3 regions of the Bacillus nitroreducens genome follow, and region 1 is predicted to be linked to each of the others. Evidence: riboswitches for the same ligand, from Rfam matches in the RefSeq annotation. Region 1 holds a riboswitch; each other region holds the start of a gene.

Evidence for each region. A riboswitch is a leader RNA that binds a small molecule or an ion and turns the genes downstream of it on or off. The one in region 1 is predicted to bind S-adenosylmethionine.
Region 2: it holds a riboswitch for S-adenosylmethionine, as region 1 does, so the genes downstream of both, ACWPVE_RS18775 (hypothetical protein) here and ACWPVE_RS13235 (methionine ABC transporter ATP-binding protein) in region 1, are expected to answer to the same signal.
Region 3: it holds a riboswitch for S-adenosylmethionine, as region 1 does, so the genes downstream of both, ACWPVE_RS05165 (PLP-dependent aspartate aminotransferase family protein) here and ACWPVE_RS13235 (methionine ABC transporter ATP-binding protein) in region 1, are expected to answer to the same signal.

Annotation. Positions count from the first base shown of each region.
Region 1 covers NZ_CAXHYI020000003.1:1,950,367-1,957,918, forward strand. Annotated here, with positions in the region: gene ACWPVE_RS13230 (O-acetylhomoserine aminocarboxypropyltransferase/cysteine synthase family protein) at 1-1,299, shown strand, start outside; SAM riboswitch class I at 1,406-1,512, shown strand; gene ACWPVE_RS13235 (methionine ABC transporter ATP-binding protein) at 1,763-2,785, shown strand; gene ACWPVE_RS13240 (methionine ABC transporter permease) at 2,782-3,450, shown strand; gene ACWPVE_RS13245 (MetQ/NlpA family ABC transporter substrate-binding protein) at 3,469-4,329, shown strand; gene ACWPVE_RS13250 (hypothetical protein) at 4,517-4,642, shown strand; gene sufC (Fe-S cluster assembly ATPase SufC) at 5,137-5,922, shown strand; gene sufD (Fe-S cluster assembly protein SufD) at 5,940-7,247, shown strand; gene ACWPVE_RS13265 (cysteine desulfurase) at 7,247-7,552, shown strand, end outside.
Region 2 covers NZ_CAXHYI020000003.1:3,047,153-3,054,704, forward strand. Annotated here, with positions in the region: gene ACWPVE_RS18765 (cation:dicarboxylate symporter family transporter) at 1-972, shown strand, start outside; gene ACWPVE_RS18770 (threonine aldolase family protein) at 1,002-2,033, shown strand; SAM riboswitch class I at 2,234-2,334, shown strand; gene ACWPVE_RS18775 (hypothetical protein) at 2,533-2,877, shown strand; gene ACWPVE_RS18780 (acyl-CoA dehydrogenase family protein) at 3,194-4,429, shown strand; gene ACWPVE_RS18785 (hypothetical protein) at 4,431-4,595, shown strand; gene ACWPVE_RS18790 (LLM class flavin-dependent oxidoreductase) at 4,715-6,094, shown strand; gene ACWPVE_RS18795 (acyl-CoA dehydrogenase family protein) at 6,134-7,321, shown strand; gene ACWPVE_RS18800 (substrate-binding domain-containing protein) at 7,400-7,552, shown strand, end outside.
Region 3 covers NZ_CAXHYI020000003.1:274,277-281,828, reverse strand. Annotated here, with positions in the region: gene ACWPVE_RS05180 (extracellular solute-binding protein) at 1-331, opposite strand, end outside; gene ACWPVE_RS05175 (response regulator transcription factor) at 436-1,221, opposite strand; gene ACWPVE_RS05170 (sensor histidine kinase) at 1,223-2,944, opposite strand; SAM riboswitch class I at 3,212-3,319, shown strand; SAM riboswitch class I at 3,581-3,693, shown strand; gene ACWPVE_RS05165 (PLP-dependent aspartate aminotransferase family protein) at 3,796-5,595, shown strand; gene ACWPVE_RS05160 (acetoacetate--CoA ligase) at 5,754-7,552, shown strand, end outside.

The sequences.
Region 1 (7,552 bases):
GAAACAATTGCGATACATGGAGGACTAGAAGCAGATCCAATAACAGGTGCTAGAGCTGTACCAATCTATCAATCTAATGCATTCAAATTTAATACAACTGAGCATGCAGCAAATCTATTCGGTTTAAAAGAGAATGGATATATCTATACACGTATTCATAATCCAACAACAACTGTATTTGAAGAAAGAGTTGCACAATTAGAGGGTGGGGTCGGTGCGTTGGCTGTTTCAAGTGGAATGGCAGCAATCACGACAGCTATTCTAAATATTGCAGGTGCTGGAGATGAGATTGTATCAGCTTCTACACTATATGGTGGAACGTATAACCTATTCGCAAATACGCTTCCTAAGTATGGAATTAAAACGCATTTTGTAAAACCCACTAACTCAGAGGATTTCCGTCAAGCTATAACTCCAAATACAAAAGCGATCTTTGCAGAGACGATTGGAAATCCAAGTTTAGATGTCCTTGATATTGAAGCCGTTGCTAATATTGCTCATGAGGCAGGGATTCCATTAATTGTTGACAATACCTTTTCTACTCCATATCTGTGCAGACCGATTGAGCATGGGGCAGATATTGTTATTCATTCAGCTACAAAATGGCTATTAGGTAATGGAACAACAATGGGAGGAATTATTGTAGATGGTGGTAAATTTGATTGGAATTCACCGAAATTCCCAGGTTTCACAACACCAGATCCAAGCTATCATGATTTAGTCTATGCTGAAGCGCTTGGACCAGTCGCTTTTATTATTAAAGCAAGAGTTCAACTACTTCGTGATACTGGGGCTGCTTTAAGTCCATTCAATGCATTCCAATTTAACCTAGGTCTTGAAACATTACATGTTCGTATGAAAGAACATATTGCAAACACAAAAAAGGTAGTTTCCTATCTTAAAAACCATCCAGGTGTTGAATGGGTTCAATACCCTGGTGAAGAGGATCATCCTAATAAACAATTAGCTGATAAATATCTACCAAAAGGTGCAGGATCCGTTGTTATCTTTGGTATCAAAGGTGGAAGAGAAGCTGGTGAAAAACTAATCAACAGTGTTGAACTTTGGTCACATGTTGCAAATGTCGGTGATGCAAAGAGCCTAATCATTCACCCAGCTAGCACCACCCATCAACAATTAAGTTCAGAAGACTTAAAGGCATCTGGTACAACAGAAGACTTAGTTCGCTTATCTATCGGTATTGAAAATATCGATGATATATTAGAAGACTTAGAACAAGCTATTAAAATAGCGAACGGTACAAGTTCAGCTTACACTGCAGAAAACGCATTAAAGTAAATGGATAAATTTTGTCACACCATTTCCATTGACAGCAATTGCTACTGATGATAATATAACCTTCATATTGTTTAGAATGAACGTTTAAAAGTAAATAGATTAGATACTCTTATTTAGAGTGGTGGAGGGATGTGCCCGATGAAACCCAGCAACCGTCAACATTTGTTGAAAAGGTGCCAATTCACACAAAGCAATAGCTTTGGAAGATGAGAGGAAGGAATTCATTTTATGGTGCCTTTCTGCTCTCTTTAGCAGGAAGGCATTTTTATTTTCTTTTTTAATTATTTGCTTACTCGCATAAACTAAACAAAGTCTTATGAGATGTATAGCTACAGGCGCCATCGGGTCTCTGGTCTAAGTCAATCGCTACGGAAGGTAAGAAACACCTTCTGTCAGTGCTCGTCTTATCCTTGTCGCCGATAGATGGGGTCAGCGCATTTCGATGAATAGAAGGTGTGACGATATGATAACACTTAAAAATGTGAAAAAGATTTATCAATCTAAAACAAATTCGGTTACAGCCGTTAACAATATTGACCTGGAAATTAATGAAGGAGAAATATTTGGAATCATTGGTTACAGTGGTGCAGGTAAAAGCTCCCTTATACGTTTATTAAATGGGCTTGAAGCCCCAACAGATGGTACAGTTATGGTTGCAGGTCATAACATTACGACCGTAAAAGGTAAAGCATTACGAGAAGCTCGAAAAGAAATAAGCATGATCTTTCAGCACTTTAACTTACTGTGGTCCCGTACAGTTCGCGAAAATATTTCCTTTCCACTTGAAATCGCAAAGGTGCCAAAACCAAAGCGAGAAAAACGAGTAGCAGAGCTAATTAAGCTTGTAGGATTAGAAGGCAGAGAAAATGCTTATCCATCTCAGCTAAGTGGGGGACAAAAGCAAAGAGTAGGGATTGCAAGAGCACTTGCCAACAATCCAAAAGTACTCCTTTGTGATGAAGCAACATCTGCGTTAGATCCAGAAACAACGGATTCTATATTAGACTTACTGGTTGATATAAATCAACGATTAGGGTTAACGATTGTGTTAATTACCCATGAAATGCATGTGATTCGAAAAATTTGTCACCGTGTCGCAGTCATGGAAAACGGAGAGATAGTTGAGCAAGGAAAAGTACTTGAAGTGTTCAAAAAGCCTAAAGCTAATATTACAAAGCGTTTTGTACAACAAGTTACAGAACCTGAAGAAACGAAGGAGACGATCGAACACCTCTTGGAGCAGTATTCAAGTGGAAAGGTCGTGCAATTAACCTTTGTTGGAAAGGCAGCTGAAACTCCACTAATTACGGATGTAATAAGAAGTTATGAAGTGAGTGTTACAATCATTCAAGGAAAAATTTCACAAACCCAAAGTGGATCTTATGGAACTTTGTTTGTACATTTTAATGGGGATACTAATGAAATTGAACAGGCTATCCAGTACATCCGTAAGCAACAGGTTGAAGTGGAGGTGCTGAGCCAATGATGGAAAAATACTTACCAAACGTAAAGTGGGAAAATGTGTGGGAATCGACGCTTGAAACATTGAGTATGACGGGGATATCCGTTGTTTTAACCTTTATATTCGGACTTATTTTAGGATTATTACTGTTCTTAACTTCTAAGGGAAATCTTTGGGAAAATAAAGTGTTGAACTCTGTTATTGCATCATTCGTTAATATTTTTCGTTCCATTCCTTTCATTATTTTAATCATTTTACTAATTCCGTTTACCAGTCTTATTATGGGAACGATGTTAGGTGTAAAAGGAGCACTACCAGCATTAATTATAGGTTCGGCACCTTTCTATGCAAGAATGGTTGAAATTGCTCTTCGTGAGATTGATAAAGGTGTGATTGAGGCAGCAAGATCAATGGGTGCAACGACAACGACAATCATCTGGAAAGTTTTAATACCTGAATCTTTGCCAGCGATTATTTCGGGTATCACCGTTACCGCTATTGCGCTAGTTGGTTATACAGCAATGGCAGGAACAGTGGGTGCAGGTGGTCTGGGCACATTGGCCTATTTGGAAGGATACCACCGCTCAAACTTAGATGTAACTTTTGTAGCAACTATATTAATATTAGTCATTGTATTTATCATTCAGCTTATAGGTGATATTCTCACTTCTATAATAGATAAACGATAAAAATGGAGGGAAAACTCGATGAAGAAGTTTTTACAGTCAATTCTAGTAGTAGCATTTGTACTAGCACTTGCTGCATGTGGAACAGCAGATGAAGAAGGAACAAAAGAAAACAACAACGGTGGAGCTGAAGGAGAATCCGAAAATGTAACCATTACAATCGGAGCTACACCAGTACCGCATGTAGAGATTTTAGAAGAAGCAAAACCTCTATTAGAGGAAAAAGGAATTACGTTAGATATTAAGGAATTTACTGATTATGCAATTCCGAATAGAGCTTTAAGTGAAGGCGACTTAGATGCAAACTATTTCCAACATATTCCTTACTTAAATAAAGAAGTTGAAGAAAAAGGCTACGAAATTGTAAACGCTGGTGGCGTTCATATTGAACCAATTGGTATTTTTACAAAAAAATACAAATCTATAGATGAGATTCCAGATGGCGCAACATTAATTATGAGTAATTCAGTTGCTGACCATGGCCGCGTACTTGCAATGTTAGAAAGAGAAGGGCTTATTACATTAAAAGAAGGAATTGAAAAAGTAAGTGCAACTCCTGATGATATCGTTGAAAATCCAAAAGAACTTAAATTTGAAATGGAACTTGATGCAGCGCTCCTAACAAAAGTGTATGAGGGAGAAGAAGGAGACCTAGTTGCAATTAACGGTAACTATGCACTAGATGCTGACTTAAATCCAACTACAGATGCTCTAATCGTTGAATCTCCAGAGGATAACCCTTATGTGAACATTATTGCGGTTCCTCAAGGTGAGGAAAATAGTGATGCGATTCAAACATTACTAGAGGTTTTAGGATCAGAAGAGATTACTAAATTTATTGAAGAAAAATATAGTGGATCTGTTATTCCAGCTAAAGAATAAGAGGAGAGGTTGACCAGTGGATGGTCAACCTTATATTTGTTTTATAAAGCAAATTTGGAGTAAATCCAAGGATATGAAAGGTATTTATTGGTTTGTTACTTATAATGGATCATTCATTTTCACTATGCCTTTTTCATTAGAGGAATCGAAGAATATACGTGAATACCGTATTTGAGGAAGTTTCAAGGTGATGTTACCATTATATTTGTATCCAACAAAAAAGAAGGGATTGGTTCGATATCAATCAAATCCGTTTGAATTATACGGGCGAAATGGAAAAGGCAATGCATCAGGCTCATGGGATTGGATATAAGGATTATTGTCAAAAATTAGACGAGCGCATGCGAATTGAGGAATGTCGTGAACGGGATTATAAAAAGAGTCTAACGATAGTAGCTCAAATTCATCGAATTATACAAAGGTAGAGTTATAAATCTAGTTCTAACCCAGTGTCAACATGCTGGGTTTTTTATTATATTGAATGAATTTATAGAATTAGTGAAAAATATATCCAGTATTGAGTAACGTAGCCCCTTCATCCTTACATATCTTTTTAAATTATGTTATCTTAGTGTTGGACAAGATTTAAGCGAAAATTTTCTCATTTAGCTCTCATATTTAGTCTTTTCAGACCAACCTAATTTAATAACCTTACATAATAGAAAATGTATTCCTGATGCCAAAGTGTAAAGGTTGATATCAGATTGAATTTGATATAAGATTGTAATGAGTATAAAATGAGAATGAAGTTTTGACTTAATTTGTCAATTCTATACAAATATTTTTTGTCTAATGGAGGTAGTTGTAATGGCAGGATCAACTTTAGTTATTAAGGATCTTCATGTCGAGATTGAAGGCAAGGAGATTTTAAAGGGAGTTAACCTTGAGATAAACGGTGGAGAAATTCACGCAATTATGGGACCAAATGGTACAGGTAAATCAACTTTATCATCTGCAATTATGGGTCACCCTAAGTATGAGGTTACAAAAGGTAGCGTTACACTTGACGGTGAAGATGTTTTAGAAATGGAAGTTGATGAGCGTGCACGTGCTGGTCTTTTCTTAGCAATGCAATATCCAAGTGAAATTGCTGGAGTTACAAATGCTGACTTCCTTCGTTCTGCAATTAATGCACGTCGTGAAGAAGGCGACGAAATCTCTCTAATGAAATTTATCCGCACTATGGATAAAAACATGGAAAAGCTAGAAATGGATCCTGATATGGCTCAACGTTACCTGAACGAAGGCTTCTCAGGTGGGGAAAAGAAACGTAATGAAATCCTACAATTAACAATGCTTGAGCCAAAGATTGCAATTCTTGATGAGATTGACTCAGGGCTTGACATTGATGCATTAAAAGTTGTTTCTAAAGGAATTAATGATATGCGCGGAGAAGAGTTTGGTTGCTTAATCATTACTCACTACCAACGCTTACTTAACTATATTACACCAGATAAAGTACATGTCATGATGCAAGGTCGTATCGTTAAATCTGGAGGACCAGAGCTTGCACAACGCCTAGAAGCAGAAGGATATGACTGGATTAAGCAAGAACTAGGAATTGAAGATGAAACTGTAGGTCAAGAAGCGTAAGCGTTAGGAGGATAATGATGACAATCGAAACGAAATTACCATTTGATAAAGATTATGTCAGAGGTTATTCGTCTACTCTTGGTGAACCAAGCTGGCTTGCGGAACTTCGCTTACAAGCTCTTGAAAAAGCTGAAGATCTTCCAATGCCAAGACCAGACAAAACAAAAATTGATAAATGGAACTTTACACAATTTACAAATCATGTTGTGGAAAGTGCACCTTATAACTCAATTGACGAATTACCAGAAGAAATTAAATCACTTATTGATATTGAAGAAGAAAAGAATATATATATTCAACGTAATAACACTCCAGCATTTATTTCTCTTACAGAAGAGGTAAAAGCAAACGGCGTTATTTTTACAGATATTCATACAGCTGCTCGTGAACATAGTGACCTTCTTCAAAAGTATTTTATGACAGAAGCTGTTAAAGTGGACGAACACCGTTTGACAGCACTACATGCTGCGTTAGTAAATGGTGGGGCTTTTGTATATGTTCCTAAGAATGTTGAAGTAACTGTTCCATTACATGCAGTATTTATTCAAGACAACGGTGAAGCAGCTACTTTCAATCATGTTATTGTAGTGGCTGAAGATAATAGTTCTGTTACTTATGTTGAAAACTATCTTTCTACAACAGATTCTGTAGATACAATTGTAAATATTGTTTCAGAAGTAATTGTTGGTGCCAATGCAAAAGTAACATATGGAGCTGTTGATGCGTTAGCAACAGGAAACACTACTTATGTTGCTCGTCGCGGTGTAGTCGGTCGTGACAGTAAAATTGAATGGGCTCTTGGACTTATGAATGATGGTGATACGATTTCAGAAAACATCACTCATTTAGTTGGGGATGGCTCACATGCTGATTCTAAAACAGTTGTTGTAGGTAGAGGAGAACAAAAACAAAACTTTACGACTAACATTACGCACCATGGTAAAAATTCAGAAGGATATATTTTAAAACATGGTGTCATGAAGGACAGCGCAAGTTCGATCTTTAATGGTATTGGAAAGATTGAACATGGAGCTTCTAAATCAAATGCAGAACAAGAATCAAGAGTATTAATGCTAAGTGAGAAAGCGCGTGGGGATGCAAACCCAATTTTACTAATTGATGAAGATGATGTAACAGCAGGTCACGCTGCATCAGTTGGTAGGGTTGACCCACTACAATTATATTATTTAATGAGCCGTGGTATACCGCAAGAAGAAGCAGAGCGCTTAGTTATCCATGGATTCCTTGCACCAGTTGTAAAAGAACTTCCAATTGAAGGTGTTAAAAAGCAACTCGTAGAGGTAATTGAAAGGAAAGTAAGATAATGAATATCCAAGATATTCGCTCTATGTTCCCAATCTTAAATCAGGAAGTTAATGGCAGACCACTTGTCTATTTAGACAGTGCTGCCACTTCTCAAAAGCCCGTGACTGTTATCGAAACGCTTGATCGATACTACCGAGAATATAACTCCAATGTCCATCGCGGGGTTCATACTCTTGGTACAAAAGCAACCGATGCTTATGAGAATGCTCGTGAAAAGGTTCGTAAATTTATCAACGCTTCTTCTATTCAAGAGATTATTTTTACCCGGGGAACGACAACTGCGATTAATACAATTGCGGAAAGC
Region 2 (7,552 bases), 1.1 Mb from region 1:
AAGGCAGGGAAGTTATTAAGCTTCACTGTTGGGATTTCGTATATTGATACCATCATCGCATGCGGGTTGGCAGCTGGTGTGGCTTATCTGGTGATTCCGCTTTTTGCCATTGACTCAAGTTCAGGAGCAGATGCAGCAGCAATTGGTGCACCGTATATTGAGATTGAAATGACTCCAATTATGAGTGTAATGAGTGCCTTAATCCTTGCTTTTATCCTAGGTATTGGAAGTACGGTTGTAAAAGGGACAACTATTAAGAATGCGATAGGTGAATTAAGAGATATCGTTACCCTATGTATCAATAAGATTATTCTTCCGATTCTCCCTTTCTTTATTGCGTGTATATTCGCTGGAATCACTGCAAAGGGAGAGCTGTTTTCTAGCATTGGAATCTTTGGAAAGATGCTACTTTTAATTATCATTTTGCAGTTTGTCTGGTTATTTATTGAATACTCTGTAGCTGGGTTGATATCAAAAAATAATCCTATTCCGATGTTTAAGGCGATGATTCCTGCTTATTTTACAGCATTGGGTACAATGTCCAGTGCAGCGACATTACCTGTAGCCTTAAAACAAGCCAAAACGGTTCCTTACATGAAAAAGAGTATTGCAGACTTTGTAATTCCATTATGCAATACCGTTCATCTATCAGGTGCTGCCATGGCGATTACGATTAGTGCATTTACTGTCTCGCAAATGACCACGGGCCAATTACCACCAGTAGGTGTAGTGATTTCATTTATCATTTTATTAGGCATTATCGAGGTTGGTGCTGTCGGAGTTCCTGGTGGTTCAGTGCTAGCGGCGTTGGGAATCTTGCAGTCTTCTCTCGGGTTTGACGAAGCAGCATTAGGGCTAATGTTAACGTTATTTATGATTCAAGATAGTTTTGGAACAGCTACCAATGTGGTAGGAGATGGAGCTATTAGTATGGTCGTAAATAAGTTTTTTGGAAAAGATGAAGCTGTATAAAAAAGTTACAAGGAAAAAGGAGAATATTAGTGAAACGAATCGATTTACGAAGTGATGCTGAAACGATGCCAACTCAAGAAATGGTAGAGGCGATAACAAAAGCGAAGCTAGGCGATGATATTCTTGGCGAAGATCCGACAGTCATTGAACTGGAAAGGCTCGCTTCTTCTATGCTAGATATGGAAGATGCGATGTTGACAATCTCGGGTACAATGTCGAACCAAGTAGCGGTCATGACGATGACAGAACGCGGCCAAGAAGTCATCATGGGGAAGGAATCCCACTTATATAATCTTGAAGTAGCAGGGTTAGCTGCACTTTCTCAAGTCCAAGCGCGAAGTGTTTCCGTAACAAAAGGGGTTTATGATATAAACGAAATAGAAGAATCCATTCAACCTGTTGGAATTCAAGCAGCGGAAACGGGACTCATTTGTTTAGAAAATACCTATAACTTAAATGAAGGTTCAGTTGTCCCCCTCGAAAATATGAAGGACATAAAAGAAGTGGCAAAGCGAAATGGAATTCCTGTCTATTTAGACGGTGCTAGGCTCTTTAATGCCGCAACTTACCTAAATGTGCCAGCCTCGGTCATTTGTCAATATGCGGATGCAGTACAAATTTGTTTAACAAAGGGGTTAGGTTGTCCAATCGGCTCAATCTTATTAGGACCAAAGACCTTTATTCAAAAAGCAAAGAAAATACGCCAAAGATTAGGCGGAGGGATGAGGCAAGCAGGTATCATTGCGGCACCAGGAATCATTGCGCTTCAGAAAATGACAAATCACATGCAGAACGATCATCAATTAGCCAGTCATTTAAGTGACGGACTATCCACGATTCCAGGCCTAAAACTGCTCTCAGAACAATTCCAAACGAATATCGTATCCATTGAAATTGTACAAGAAGGCTGGGATGCCGATCGATTAGTGGATCTATTAAAATCTAGAAATATCTTAGTGAAGAAAATAGGCCCTAAAAAAGTGCGAATGGTCACACACCACCAAATCACGAAAAAAGACATAGATGCGGTCCTAAGTTACCTAGTAGAAAACCTAGGGTAGGTAGTAGAACAGGGGGAACAGGGGGACGGTTCTGCTGTTCACCTATTTTTTTACATTTTCACAAATGTAGGTCCTGACCGCCTGTATAGTAAGGAGGATTGGAATTCTCCCTATCCTACACTTTCATATTTTTCTGAAAAGGTAGTTGACAATGTTTTTAATATGGCTTATATTGTAAATTAATTAAATAATGAACAAATTACTTATCAAGAGAGGTGGAGGGACTGGCCCGACGATACCTCGGCAACAGGCTTTATAGTACTGTGCCAATTCCAGCAAGCGTATGCTTGAAAGATAAGGAGAGTAAATAGGACGAATCCATTAACCTCTTCTTATTTTGAAGAGGTTTTTTATATTTTTACTCGATTATAACCGAAAATTTAATATGTAGAATTGCTGATTGGACCACCAAAGGCACTGTGAGAATGTATATTTTTTCAGTGCCTTTGGTTTTTTTATTTTTAAAAACAAGAGAAAACACAAAAGGAGGACACTCATCATGGAAAAAGCATTACATGTGCATAACATTCGTATTAAAACAATAGGACATGATACATTTTCACAAAATGAATATCTGAATTTACCCGATTTGCAATTTTATAAATGGTGCAATGATCAGTATGGGGTAAATCGAGGTGTTTTTAATACAATCGATAACTGGTTTTTTGAAAATGGCATTATCAACATTCAACATCGTCGTATCTATCTTTTAGCATTTCTAGATCACACCTTGGAAGAAGGAATGAAGCAGGAACATGAAAAATTTATTCGATTTGGAAATGGAGGATTAACTAGACAGCTTCAGAAATTTTTCACGCCGAAAAAATATCAGTTTATAAAATGAAGAAAATTAGAAAATTGCATATCTGCCGATTAGACAACTAAAGGCATCTTTCTTTTCATTCAAGACGTGGGAAGTGAGGTGTCTTTTTAATTTGAAGAAAAAGTTTCGTTCTATGATTCAGTGCGATTCTGTATCGCACTAAATCTTACTATTCCGATGCGATTATTTAAAATAATTCGAAATTCCATACCGTAGAAAGAGCAAACTGAACCATTTAAAGGGGGTGATGCAAAGCCTCAATAAGCAGCAAGTAATAAAAAATGTACGATTCGTTTCACCAAATATTATTTACATGAAACCATAAGGAGGAAAAGAAATGACAGTAACATTAGAAAAAGTAAGAGGTGTATGGGGGAGTGCCCCTAGTAAGAACTACGAACAATTGGCATCAAGATTCCGAGGGGTTTTTCAACAAATACGAGAGGGTGCCGTTCAACGAGAAAATGAGAGAAAGCTGCCTTTTGAGGAAATCCAATTGCTAAAAGAAGCAGGATTTGGAGCAATTCGGATTCCACGTGAAGAAGGAGGCTTGGGAGCAACACTTCCAGAGTTATTTACTCTTCTGATTGAATTAGGAGAGGCAGATTCGAATATCCCGCAAGCACTGCGGGCACATTTTTCTTTTGTTGAGATGGTATTAAATTCACCAAAGGGTGAACAAAGAAGCAAGTGGATAAAGCGTATTTTAGACGGAGATCTTGTTGGGAATGCGTGGTCTGAAGTCGCTGGCGCGAAGGCTGGCAGCTTCTTAACAAATGTAACGAGAGGAGAAGGAGACCAGTTATTTTTAAACGGTACAAAATACTATTCAACAGGTACGATTTATGCCGATTGGATTCTTGTTTTGGCAACCCGTGACGACAATCATATCTTTGCGGTTATCTCAAGATATGCAAAAGGCGTAGACGTCATTGATGATTGGAATGGCTTTGGACAAAAATTAACAGCTAGTGGAACAACACGATTCACAGATGTTTCGATTAAGGAAGAGGAAATCTTAACAGAGGAGTTTAATGCGCAATATCTAGCTGGCTTTTTCCAAATGATGCATTTGGCAACTCTTGCTGGGATTGCCCGTGCAGCAGCAACGGATGTTTCAAAAGCTGTAGCAGAGCGTCAACGAACATATACACATGCAGCAGGTGCTCGTCCAAGTGAAGATCCACAAGTGCTACAAGTAGTTGGAAAAATACATAGCTTGGCTTATGCTGCTGGAGCCATTGTTGTAAAAACAGCCGAATCGTTACAACAGGCATATGAAGTCCGTCTATCTGGAGACGTTGAAAATGAAGAAGTGCTCAATGATGAGGTGGAAATTGAAGTTTCACAGGCTCAAACGGTGGTCAGTAGCTTAACACTTGAAGCATCAGAATTATTGTTCGACGCATTGGGTGCTTCCGCCACCTTACAAACAAAGAGCTTTGATCGCTATTGGCGTAATGCCCGAACACTAGCATCACATAATCCTCTTATCTATAAAGAGAGAGTGGTCGGGGATTATGCGGTGAATCAAACACGCCCACCTTATGTATGGCATGTTGGGAGGAGTTAAAATGTTGAAAATTTATAGAGTGAAAAATATTTTTAGCCGAGTAATCAAACTGTTCTTTTGGAAGATCCCTATTTTCTTTTTTAGACTCTCATCAAATAGATTATTGCTTTCTGATTGGAAAATCCCATCCCAAATGATTGGTGAAACGGGAGTTGACGTTAGGTAGGATTTAAAATTCCTGCGGGAAAGTGTGAGACTTGAGACCCCGCAGGAACAAATGTATAACGGAAATCACGGTGTGAAAGGGAACTAGCATTCATTTTTAATCATAATGGAGGTAAAAAAATGCCAAAGAAAAGAATCTATTTAAATGCATTTGATATGAATTGTGCGGGTCATCAATCGCCTGGATTATGGACGCATCCAGATGATCAATCATCGATTTACAAGGATGCCGAGTATTGGGAATACCTTGCTAGATTGTTAGAGAAGGGTCGGTTTGATGCCATCTTCTTGGCAGACGTTTTAGGAACATATGATGTGTATCAAGGTTCAAGAGATGCTGCGGTACGTCAAGGGGCACAGGTGCCTGTCAACGACCCTGCTTTTGTTGTCCCTATTATGGCACGTGCGACAAAGCATCTAGGATTTGGCCTCACCGCATCAACAAGTTATGAGCACCCTTATTCATTTGCAAGACGGATTTCCACACTAGACCATCTTACAAAAGGAAGAATAGGTTGGAATATTGTCACTTCCTATTTAGATAGTGCAGCTAAAAATCTAGGGCTTGACCAGCAAATTAATCACGATGAACGCTATGACATAGCGGATGAATATCTTGAGGTTGTCTATAAATTATGGGAAGGGAGCTGGGAGGATGGAGCGGTTCGTTTAGATAAGGAAAAGAAGATTTATACGGATCCAACTAAAGTGCATGATATTAACCATCATGGCAAGTATTTCAAGGTACCAGGTGCTCATCTATGTGAGCCATCACCACAACGAACACCCGTTATTTTTCAAGCAGGTGCCTCGAAGAAAGGAAGGCAGTTTGCGGCGAAACATGCGGAACTTGTATTCATTAGTGTTCCTACGGCTCCGATTGGTCAAACGTTTGTCAAAGCCCTACGTGAAGAAGCGAAAAATGCGGGGAGAGATCCAAACGAGATTAAAGTTCTTTCATTATTTACACCGATTGTTGGACGTACAGAAGAAGAAGCGTACGCAAAATTTGAAGAGTATAAAAAACATACGAGTTATGAAGGTGGATTGGCTCTCTTTGGGGGTTGGACGGGTGTGGATTTATCTCGATACAATCCAGACGACAAGATCGAATATATCAAAAATGATGCGATTCATTCAGCCCTTGAGACATTTACAAAAATAGACCCTGAAAAACAATGGACCGTGAGGGAGGTAGCGGAATTTGTAGGAATTGGCGGAATCGGGCCAGTTGCAGTAGGGTCACCTAAACAAGTAGCGGATGAGATGGAAAAATGGATAGAGGAAACGGATGTAGACGGATTTAATATTGCGTATGCTATTACACCAGGTACATTTGAGGATTTTGTAGAATTGGTCATTCCTATACTACAGGAACGCGGACTTGTTAGAAAAGAATATGTGGAGGGTGGCTTGCGTAAAAATCTATTTGGGAATGAACAATTACCAGACCATCACCCAGCTCGCCAATACCGTAAGCTAACCACCGTTCAAGTGTAGAAATAATACTTTTTGAAACGAAAAGAAAGAGGGAGAGAGATGGTCGAAACCATAACAAATCAACCAACTGATTATCTAAAAACAGCACAATTGCTGGCACAAGAATTCTCAAAAGATGCAGCAGAGCGGGATAAAATTGGAGGCACTGCGAAAGTTCAACGCGATGCATTACGTAAATCAGGATTATTAAAGATTCTAATTCCAACTGAATATGGAGGCAGCGGTCAACCTTGGTCTCTCGTTCTTCGTATCGTTCGTGAATTGGCAAAAGCAGATGCGGCACTCGCGCATTTGTATGGATATCATTTTTTACAACTTGTGACTCCTCATTTTGCAGGTTCCAAACAACAGAAAGAATACTTTTACACCGAATCAGCAAAAAATAATTGGTTTTGGGGAAATTCAGCAAATCCGATCGAACCTACGTTAATTGGAAGAAAAGATGGAAATGGGTTTATTTTAAACGGATACAACACATTTAGCACTGGTGCAAAGGACTCTGATCGTCTATTAGTTTATTGGATCGATCAAGAAGAAAATGACAAGGTTTATGTTGGTTTTATTCCGACTAATCAAATCGGAGTAATTATAAATGATGACTGGGATGGAATGGGTCAAAGGCAAACAGATAGCGGGTCGGTCACTTTTGAGAATGTGATTGTGGAACCACATGAAATTCTGGATAAATCGGTGTCCGCAGGAAAACCATTCTCTACGTTTGATCCGATCTTATCGCAAATTATCTTAGCAAACGTCATTGTAGGAAGTGCGGAGGGAGCTTTAAAGGAAGCGCGTAAATACACAATTAATAAATCACGACCATGGTATCTATCGAACTATGAAAAAGCAATCGATGACCCTTTTATTCAACGTCGCTATGGCGAGTTTTGGATCAATGTGCAGGCAGCTGTTCAATTTGTGGAAATGGCGGGTGAAAAAGTAGACGAAGCCTGGGAGAAAGACCAGTCGTTAACATACGTAGAACGAGGTGAAACGGTTCTTTTTACATCTGCCGCAAATGCATTTGGAACAAAAATTTCCTTAGATGTTACAAGTCATATCTTTGAAGTGATGGGAGCAAGATCAGCAACCATTAAAAATAATTATGATCGATTCTGGAGAAATGTCAGAACACATTCACTGCATAATCCAATCGAATATAAAAGAAAGAATATAGGTCAATGGTTCTTACATGGAGAGTACCCAACACCAAGTAGCTATTCGTGATAGTAGTAAGTGAAATCGAATAAAAAGTAACACTCATCAAAGATGGTTGTTGCATATGACCGAGGGGGAAACGAAAAGGTGAAGAAGATTATTCTATTTTTATTTATTCTAGCGATGTTCGTTGTTTCAGCATGCTCTAATCAGACAGAATCTACTGGTGAGGTAAAATCTGAGACGACTAATAGTAATCAAGGAAAGGATTCTGGTGTCAAAAGCGTGATAGATGGAAAA
Region 3 (7,552 bases), 1.7 Mb from region 1:
CAGCAGCCCATGTCACACCAACATCTGGAAGTTCATTAGATGCTGATAATACTTTAATTTTTTCTTTGTATTGCTCGTTAGCTAAGATTTCAGTTTGAATATCTACATCAGGGTTCTCTTCCTCGTAAGACTTAATAATGTCATCAACGATTGTGTATTGTGCTTTTGAGCTACCCTCAGACCAGATATGCATCATTTTTACTACGGTTTTGTCACTGCTAGATCCATCAGAATCTTTTGCGGTATCATCAGAAGATGAGCATCCTCCTAAAATTAATCCGCCCGCAATTGCCATGGACATAACAGCGGTAAACGCTTTCTTTTTAATCATTAAAAAACCCCCTTATTTGTTGTCCTCAATATCTTACACTTAAAGTCTATCATTGAGAAACGTATCAAAAAAGGGGACGATAATTGGGAATAATACTACTATTTTTAGAAAGCCTTTTCATTGCTTGTTTTCCGGTATGCAGTAGGTGTCATTTTCTCATATTCTTTAAAAATTTTTATAAAGTACTTTGTAGTGTTATACCCTACTTCTTCGGCGACTTCATTGATCGTAAGTTTGGTTGAAAGGAGTAGTTCTTTGGCACGCTGAATTCTCCGTCTAGTTATATATTCACTAAAATTTAATTTAATTTCATCTTTAAAGAGTACACTAAAATAACTTGGATTTAGATGAACATGAGCTGCTACTTCTGTTAGGGTAATGTCATCCTTAATATGTTCATCTATATAGGTGACAGCTTCACGGATTGTGTTAGATGTTCCATCGATTTTTGTTGTAGCATCAACAATCTTTTTGTCAACCACCTTTTCTATTATTCCTGCTCTAAGTTTTTTTTCTAGTATTTGTACCGCATCTTCAACCGCTTCTATTAACGTACTCTTGCTAATAGGTTTTAAAAGATAGTTTACAACACCGAGGCGAAGTGCCTCTTGTGCATATTCAAATTGAGAGTATGCAGATATAACGATAACAACAGGGGACAACCCTTTATCTCTAATGTTTTGTAGAAGTTGCAACCCAGTCATCTCTGGCATGCGGATATCAGAAAGTAAAATATGAATTGGTTGTGTTTTCGCAATTTGAAGAACTTCCTCACCACTTTCAGCAATGAGGATTTTAAATTCGCCATTATTCCAGCTCTCTAAGGTTCTTTGTAAACCTTGTCTTGTTCTTGGCTCATCATCAACAATCAAGATATTTTTAATTAACATATTATTCTCCCCCAATAGGTATTTCAAACGAAATCCGTGTCCCTTTAGTCGGTTCACTTTCAATTAATAGTTCTGAATACAAGTTTTCGTTGTAGTAGAGTTTTAAGCGCTTATTTACATTTGAAATAGCAATCCCTTTACCTTTTGTAGAAGTGACACCACTCGTTTTCATCGCTTGTACGATTTGATGGACGCGCTCTTGGTCCATTCCAGGGCCATCATCTTGAACTGAAATTCGAATCCGATTGGTATTAACTTGTTCTACTGTGATCGTTACAAGACAGTCGCCGATTTTATTTCCAGCACCATGTAGGATCGCATTTTCAACAAGTGGTTGAATAATGAGTTTTGGAATTCGTACATGCATACATTCATTAGGGATTGTAACTTTCCATTGTAGGCGGTCACCAAATCTCATTTTCATAATTTCCATATAATCTTTAATGTGTTTGATTTCATCCTTTAGATATACCCAATCATCATCAGTCTCTTTTGTGATGGTATATCGGAATAAATCAGACATTGCAATCACAATATCAGATAGTTCATCTTCATTTTTTTCTTCTAATGACCAATGCAAGGCATCTAGTGTATTAAAAAGAAAATGTGGGTTGATTTGTGCTTGAAGTGCCTTTAATTCACTACGACTACGTAGGATCTCTTTCTGATAAACCATTTGGATTAAATGGTTTGTTTCCTTCACCAACTGATTGTAAGTACTGTTTAGTTCATTAATTTCATTGACTGAAGGAACATTTGGATTTAAGGTAAGAGTTCCTTTTCCCGCAAGTTGCATTGTTTTGGTTAAGCGAACAATTGGTTGTGTGATGATTGTTGACAGGAATAAGGAGAAACTCATAAAAATAACTGCACCAACTACACCAGACAGAACGATACCTCTCCGTATTCCTTCGATTCCTTTAGTAAGTTCACTTATTGGGGTTAAAATAAATACTGTCCAACCTGTAAGAGTTGAGGTTTCCCTTGAGACTATAAATTCTCCTTCCTCAAGTTGAAGTGTACCTTCTGGATTTGAAATGATTTTTGTGAGATCCCCATCGTAATTCTGAATAATAGGCTGCTCATTTTTGTCTAACAGGATGGAAAATTGGTTGTTCGATTTTGCAAACTGAAAGTGATTACGGTCGATACTAATTAGTAAATATCCTCCATTTTTATACGTACGGTCGATTAAACTTATTCTTCTTATGGCAAGGAAGTTATTTTTATCTTGTGGATCATCTCCAACCCAGACCAACCTACCTTTTGCTTGGTCTGCTTTTTGAATCCATCTAGGATTAATTCGGTCTTTTAATAAGCCTTCATCAAGAGGTATCACACGATGTTGTTGCTTAGAAAAAATTTGATATGAAAAAATTCCATCGCTATTCCCTAAAATCCGGTTAACACTTCCCATTAATTGCTGGCGTTCTTGAAATGAGATTTCTTTCCCATCATAGATTTTTGTAAGTATATGTTGCACTTCTTCATCTGTAATCACGAGTTTTGAGGACATGTTGATTTGTTCGAATAACGATTCAAATCTAGCATTTGTTTCAACAGCAACCTGATTAATTTGTTTCTCTGCATTGCTTTTTAAAAGAGTAGAAACCTCGTTCAAAGTTAGTAGTCCCACAATTACTAGAACGATGATCATAACAAACAAGAAGATAAATAAAATTTGATTTCGTAATGTATTCCATTTTCTTAGTTGCTTAAGCATAAGAGTCGCCTCTCAATTTTGACGTAAGTAGATTACAAAGCAATAGTGTAATCGCTCGCATGTTAAATTTGGTAATTGTAGGGAGTTAGTCCCATTCCCATTTTATCATCTACTCAATAAAATGAAAACGTTTGTTTATTAGTTATACTAAGTGTGGAGTACATTAAATGTATTTTTGGGACTTTAATTTTTAAAATTTTTCGTTAAGTATTGACTAAATTATCTAAAATGTATAACATTTATTCTAATAGTTAAATAACGCAATTCTTCTTATCACGAGAGGTGGAGGGACTGACCCAAAGAAGCCTCGGCAACCAGCTAGTCAAAGCCCGGTGCCAAGTTCAGAGGAAGTATTATTACTTTCGAAGATGAGAAGGTGGACGAATGTAAAAGGATGTTTATATATTCATGTGCCCCTTCTGTTATCTTACAGAAGGGGTTTTGTTTGTTTCCAATATGTAGAGAGGCTCTATGCGGAATCTACAGAACATTCTTGATTAATATGGAAGAGATTTAAAGGGAATCTTAAGAATATCAGCATTTTTCAAAAAATATATTGACTATATTAATAAAATATTCTATAATCCTTTATGTAGATGAAGTGTTAATACGTTAATACGTCAATTTAATAAATATTTCTTATCCAGAGTGACTGAGGGAACAGGCCCGAAGAAGTCCAGCAACCTTCAAGTGAAAGCTTGAAAAGGTGCTAATTCCTGCAGGTGCGTTAAGCGCCTGATAGATAAGATGAGGCCCCCTCTTCTTATATTGAGGGGGCTTTTTATATAACCATAAAATGAAAAAACGATTATTCTAATAATCTTTTAAAAATGAATTCGGAGGTATAAACAATGACTACACAATATAACACGTATGATGATGAGACGATACTATTACATGGGGGCCAATCTCCTGATCCAACAACGGGTTCACGAGCAGTTCCAATCTACCAAACGACTTCATTTGTATTTCATAATACAGATCATGCTCAAAGTCTATTTAGCCTTGATGAGTCTGGGAATATCTATTCTCGTATTGGTAACCCGACTGTTGATGTACTTGAAAAGCGAATTGCGTTATTGGAGGATGGCGTCGCTGCCGTAGCAACATCGTCAGGAATGGCTGCAATTGCTTTAGCTATCATGAACGTAGCGGAAGCAGGAGATGAAATTGTAGCAGCTTCAAATTTATATGGTGGAACTTACAATCTCTTCGCTGTTACGTTACCGAAATATGGAATTAAAACTCATTTCGTTGATCCAACAGACCCAGAGAATTTTAGAAAAGCAATTACGCCTAAAACAAAAGCTGTATTTGCTGAAACAATTGGAAACCCAAGCTTGCATGTATTAGACATTGAAGCTGTTTCGGAAATTGCACATGAGAATGGTATACCTCTCATTATTGACAATACGTTTGCTTCACCATATGTTTGTAAACCAATTCAATTTGGAGCAGACATTGTTGTTCACTCTGCAACCAAGTGGATTGGTGGACACGGAACAACAATTGGTGGACTAGTAATTGATGGTGGCCGATTTAATTGGAACAGTGAAAAGTTCCCAGGTTTTACAGAGCCAGATCAAAGCTATAACGGCATATCTTATGCAAATGAATTTGGTACTTTGGCATTTAGTACAAAACTCAGAGTTCAGCTTTTAAGAGATTTTGGCTCTTCTTTAAGTCCACATAGTGCGTTCTTATTACTACAAGGACTTGAAACATTACACTTACGAATCGAAAAACATAATGAAAATGCATTACAGGTTGCAAGATTCCTACAAGAACACCCTGCAGTTGAATGGGTTGCTTATCCAGGTCTTGAAGAGCATCCAGCACATGAACTAGCAACTAAATATTTACGTTCTGGATTTGGTTCAATCGTAAACTTCGGAATTAAGGGTGGCAGAGAAACTGGTAAGAAAGTAATTAATAACATTGCGCTATGGTCACATGTAGCAAATGTTGGAGATGCAAAGTCACTAATCATACACCCTGCGTCAACGACTCACCAGCAATTAAGTGCAGAAGAATTAAAATTAACGGGAGTAAGTGAAGAGTTAATTCGTCTTTCAGTTGGAATTGAATCATACCGTGATCTAGTCAATGATTTAGACCAAGCTTTTTATGAAGCGACAGGAATCTCATCAAAAGGTGAGCAAAAAGGTGAAACAGCTGTTAACGATGAGGGAGTCATTCGTTGGGCTCTACAATCTACATTTATTCGTGAAGAAGTTGATGGGAAGGAAATTCAACGTGCCAAAACAATTGCAGTTGTAGGACTAAGTGGTAATCCAGCTCGACCAAGCTACAGACTCGCACGAAAAATGCAACGTCTCGGCTATAAAATTATTCCTGTTAATCCAAGAGAAACAGAAGTATTAGGCGAGCAAGCTTATCCAGATTTAGCCTCTATTCCAGTGAAGGTAGATATTGTTCAGGTATTCCGTAGTCCTGAAGCAGCGATTGGTGTTGCAGCAGAGGCAGCTAACATCCAGCCAAAAGTGTTCTGGCTACAAGAAGGGGTTATTTCTCCGAGAGCTGTTGAGGTAGCGAAAGAAGCGGGTCTTGAAGTTGTTCAAAATAGATGTACTTATAAGGAAGCACAACGACTCAGGGGTGCAATTGTTACTTACGCTTGCGAAATTTAAGACTAAAAGTCAGATAATGACTTACAGTTTTTACATGGTAGATTTATTAAATAGTAAAAGATAAAAGCATGAGCTGACGGAAATTTTAAAATGGTTTTTGTTAGGTGACTGGTGCAGCGAGGGAAATGCTTTAATTTCGATAAGGGAGGAAGAAAATAATGACAACACAACACAGTTTACTAGAATCTAATATTCTGTGGGAGCCAAGTGAAACTTGGGTCTCACAGTCTAATTTGATGAATTTCTCACAAAAGGTCGGTTTTCCGCTTCTGCCTTATGAGCGTTTTCATCGCTGGTCTGTCGCTGAGCCTGAAAACTTCTGGTCAGCAGTATGGGATTTTGCGAATGTTGTAGGAGAAAAAGGTACGAAGATAATGATTCCACCAAGTGATGGTGGGATGCTTGGTACTCAATGGTTTCCAGATGCCCAATTGAATTTTGCAGAGAATCTTTTACAAGGTGAAGAATGGCAGACAGCCGTTATCACAGCAGATGAAAACGGAGTCTCTCGTTCAGTAACATTTGGAGAACTACGTAGCATGGTGGCTACTGTTCAGTATGGATTAAAAAGTTTAGGAGTAAATAAGGGTGATCGTGTTGCAGGTGTTGTTATAAATGGCCTTGAAGGCTTAGTGGCCTTGTTAGCAACCACTTCGCTAGGCGCTGTATGGACATCATGCTCTCCAGATTTTGGTCCAAAGGGAATCATTGATCGGATTGGGCAAGTTCGTCCAAAGGTATTAATAGCCACTTTGGAATACCAGTATAACGGAAAGTTCTTTGATATTCGAGATAACATTTCAGCAGTTAGTCAGGTACTTAAGGATGTTTCGGCTATCGTGACTTTATCTGAAGGAACTGATTTAGTAGTAAATCAAGACACAACAGTGTTAAGTTGGCAGGATTTATGTCAAGACAGCTCATCTCAGCTGGAGTTTACTAGAGTTCCTTTTAATCATCCACTATATATCCTATATACATCTGGAACTACTGGACTACCAAAAGCGATTGTTCACTCGGTAGGAGGTACATTGCTTCAACACTTAAAAGAACACCAGTTGCATTGTGACGTGAAAACTGGAGATGTAATGTTTTGGTACACAAATACTGCATGGATGATGTACCCATGGCTTGTTTCAGGATTAGCAAGCGGTGCTGCAATTCTTCTCTATGATGGGTCACCCATTCCTAAGAAAAATAAAGGCATCTTATGGGAGATTAGTGAAAAAATTGGACTCACACATTTCGGAACAAGTCCAAAATATCTAGAAACTTTGATGAAGGCGGGCTATCAGGTAGGGAAGAAACATGATCTATCTAGTTTGCGTAGTGTTCTTTCTTGTGGAGCACCTTTAGCAGCTGAACAATATGATTGGATCTATAACGACATCAAGACGGATATTATGCTAGCTTCTATTTCAGGTGGAACTGAAATTATTGGATGCTTTGTGATGGGTTCCCCTGTACATCCAGTTAGACGAGGAGAAATTACATGTAAAGCACTCGGTATGGCAGTGGATGTACTAGATGACCGTGGAGTTTCGGTGATCAATGAAAAAGGTGAATTAGTATGTACAAAAGCATTTCCAAGCATGCCAATTACATTCTGGGGTGAGGACGGAGACGAGCGCTACTATTCTGCTTATTTTGCTGAACGTCCTGGTATATGGTCCCACGGTGACTTCGCAGAACAGACAGTTGAACAGACGCTTGTCATTTACGGTAGAGCGGATACTACACTTAATCCTGGTGGGGTTCGAATTGGAACTGCGGAAATCTATCGAGTTGTTGAACAAATTCCTGAGGTACATGATTCAATCGTTTTTGGTTTTCCTGTAGATAATGATGAAGAAATCGCGTTGTGTGTTGTGACAAAAGATGGAGAGCTCGATCAAGCCTTAGTTGATTACATTCGTAAGGAAGTTAGGAAAAAAGCTTCACCACGTCATGTACCGAG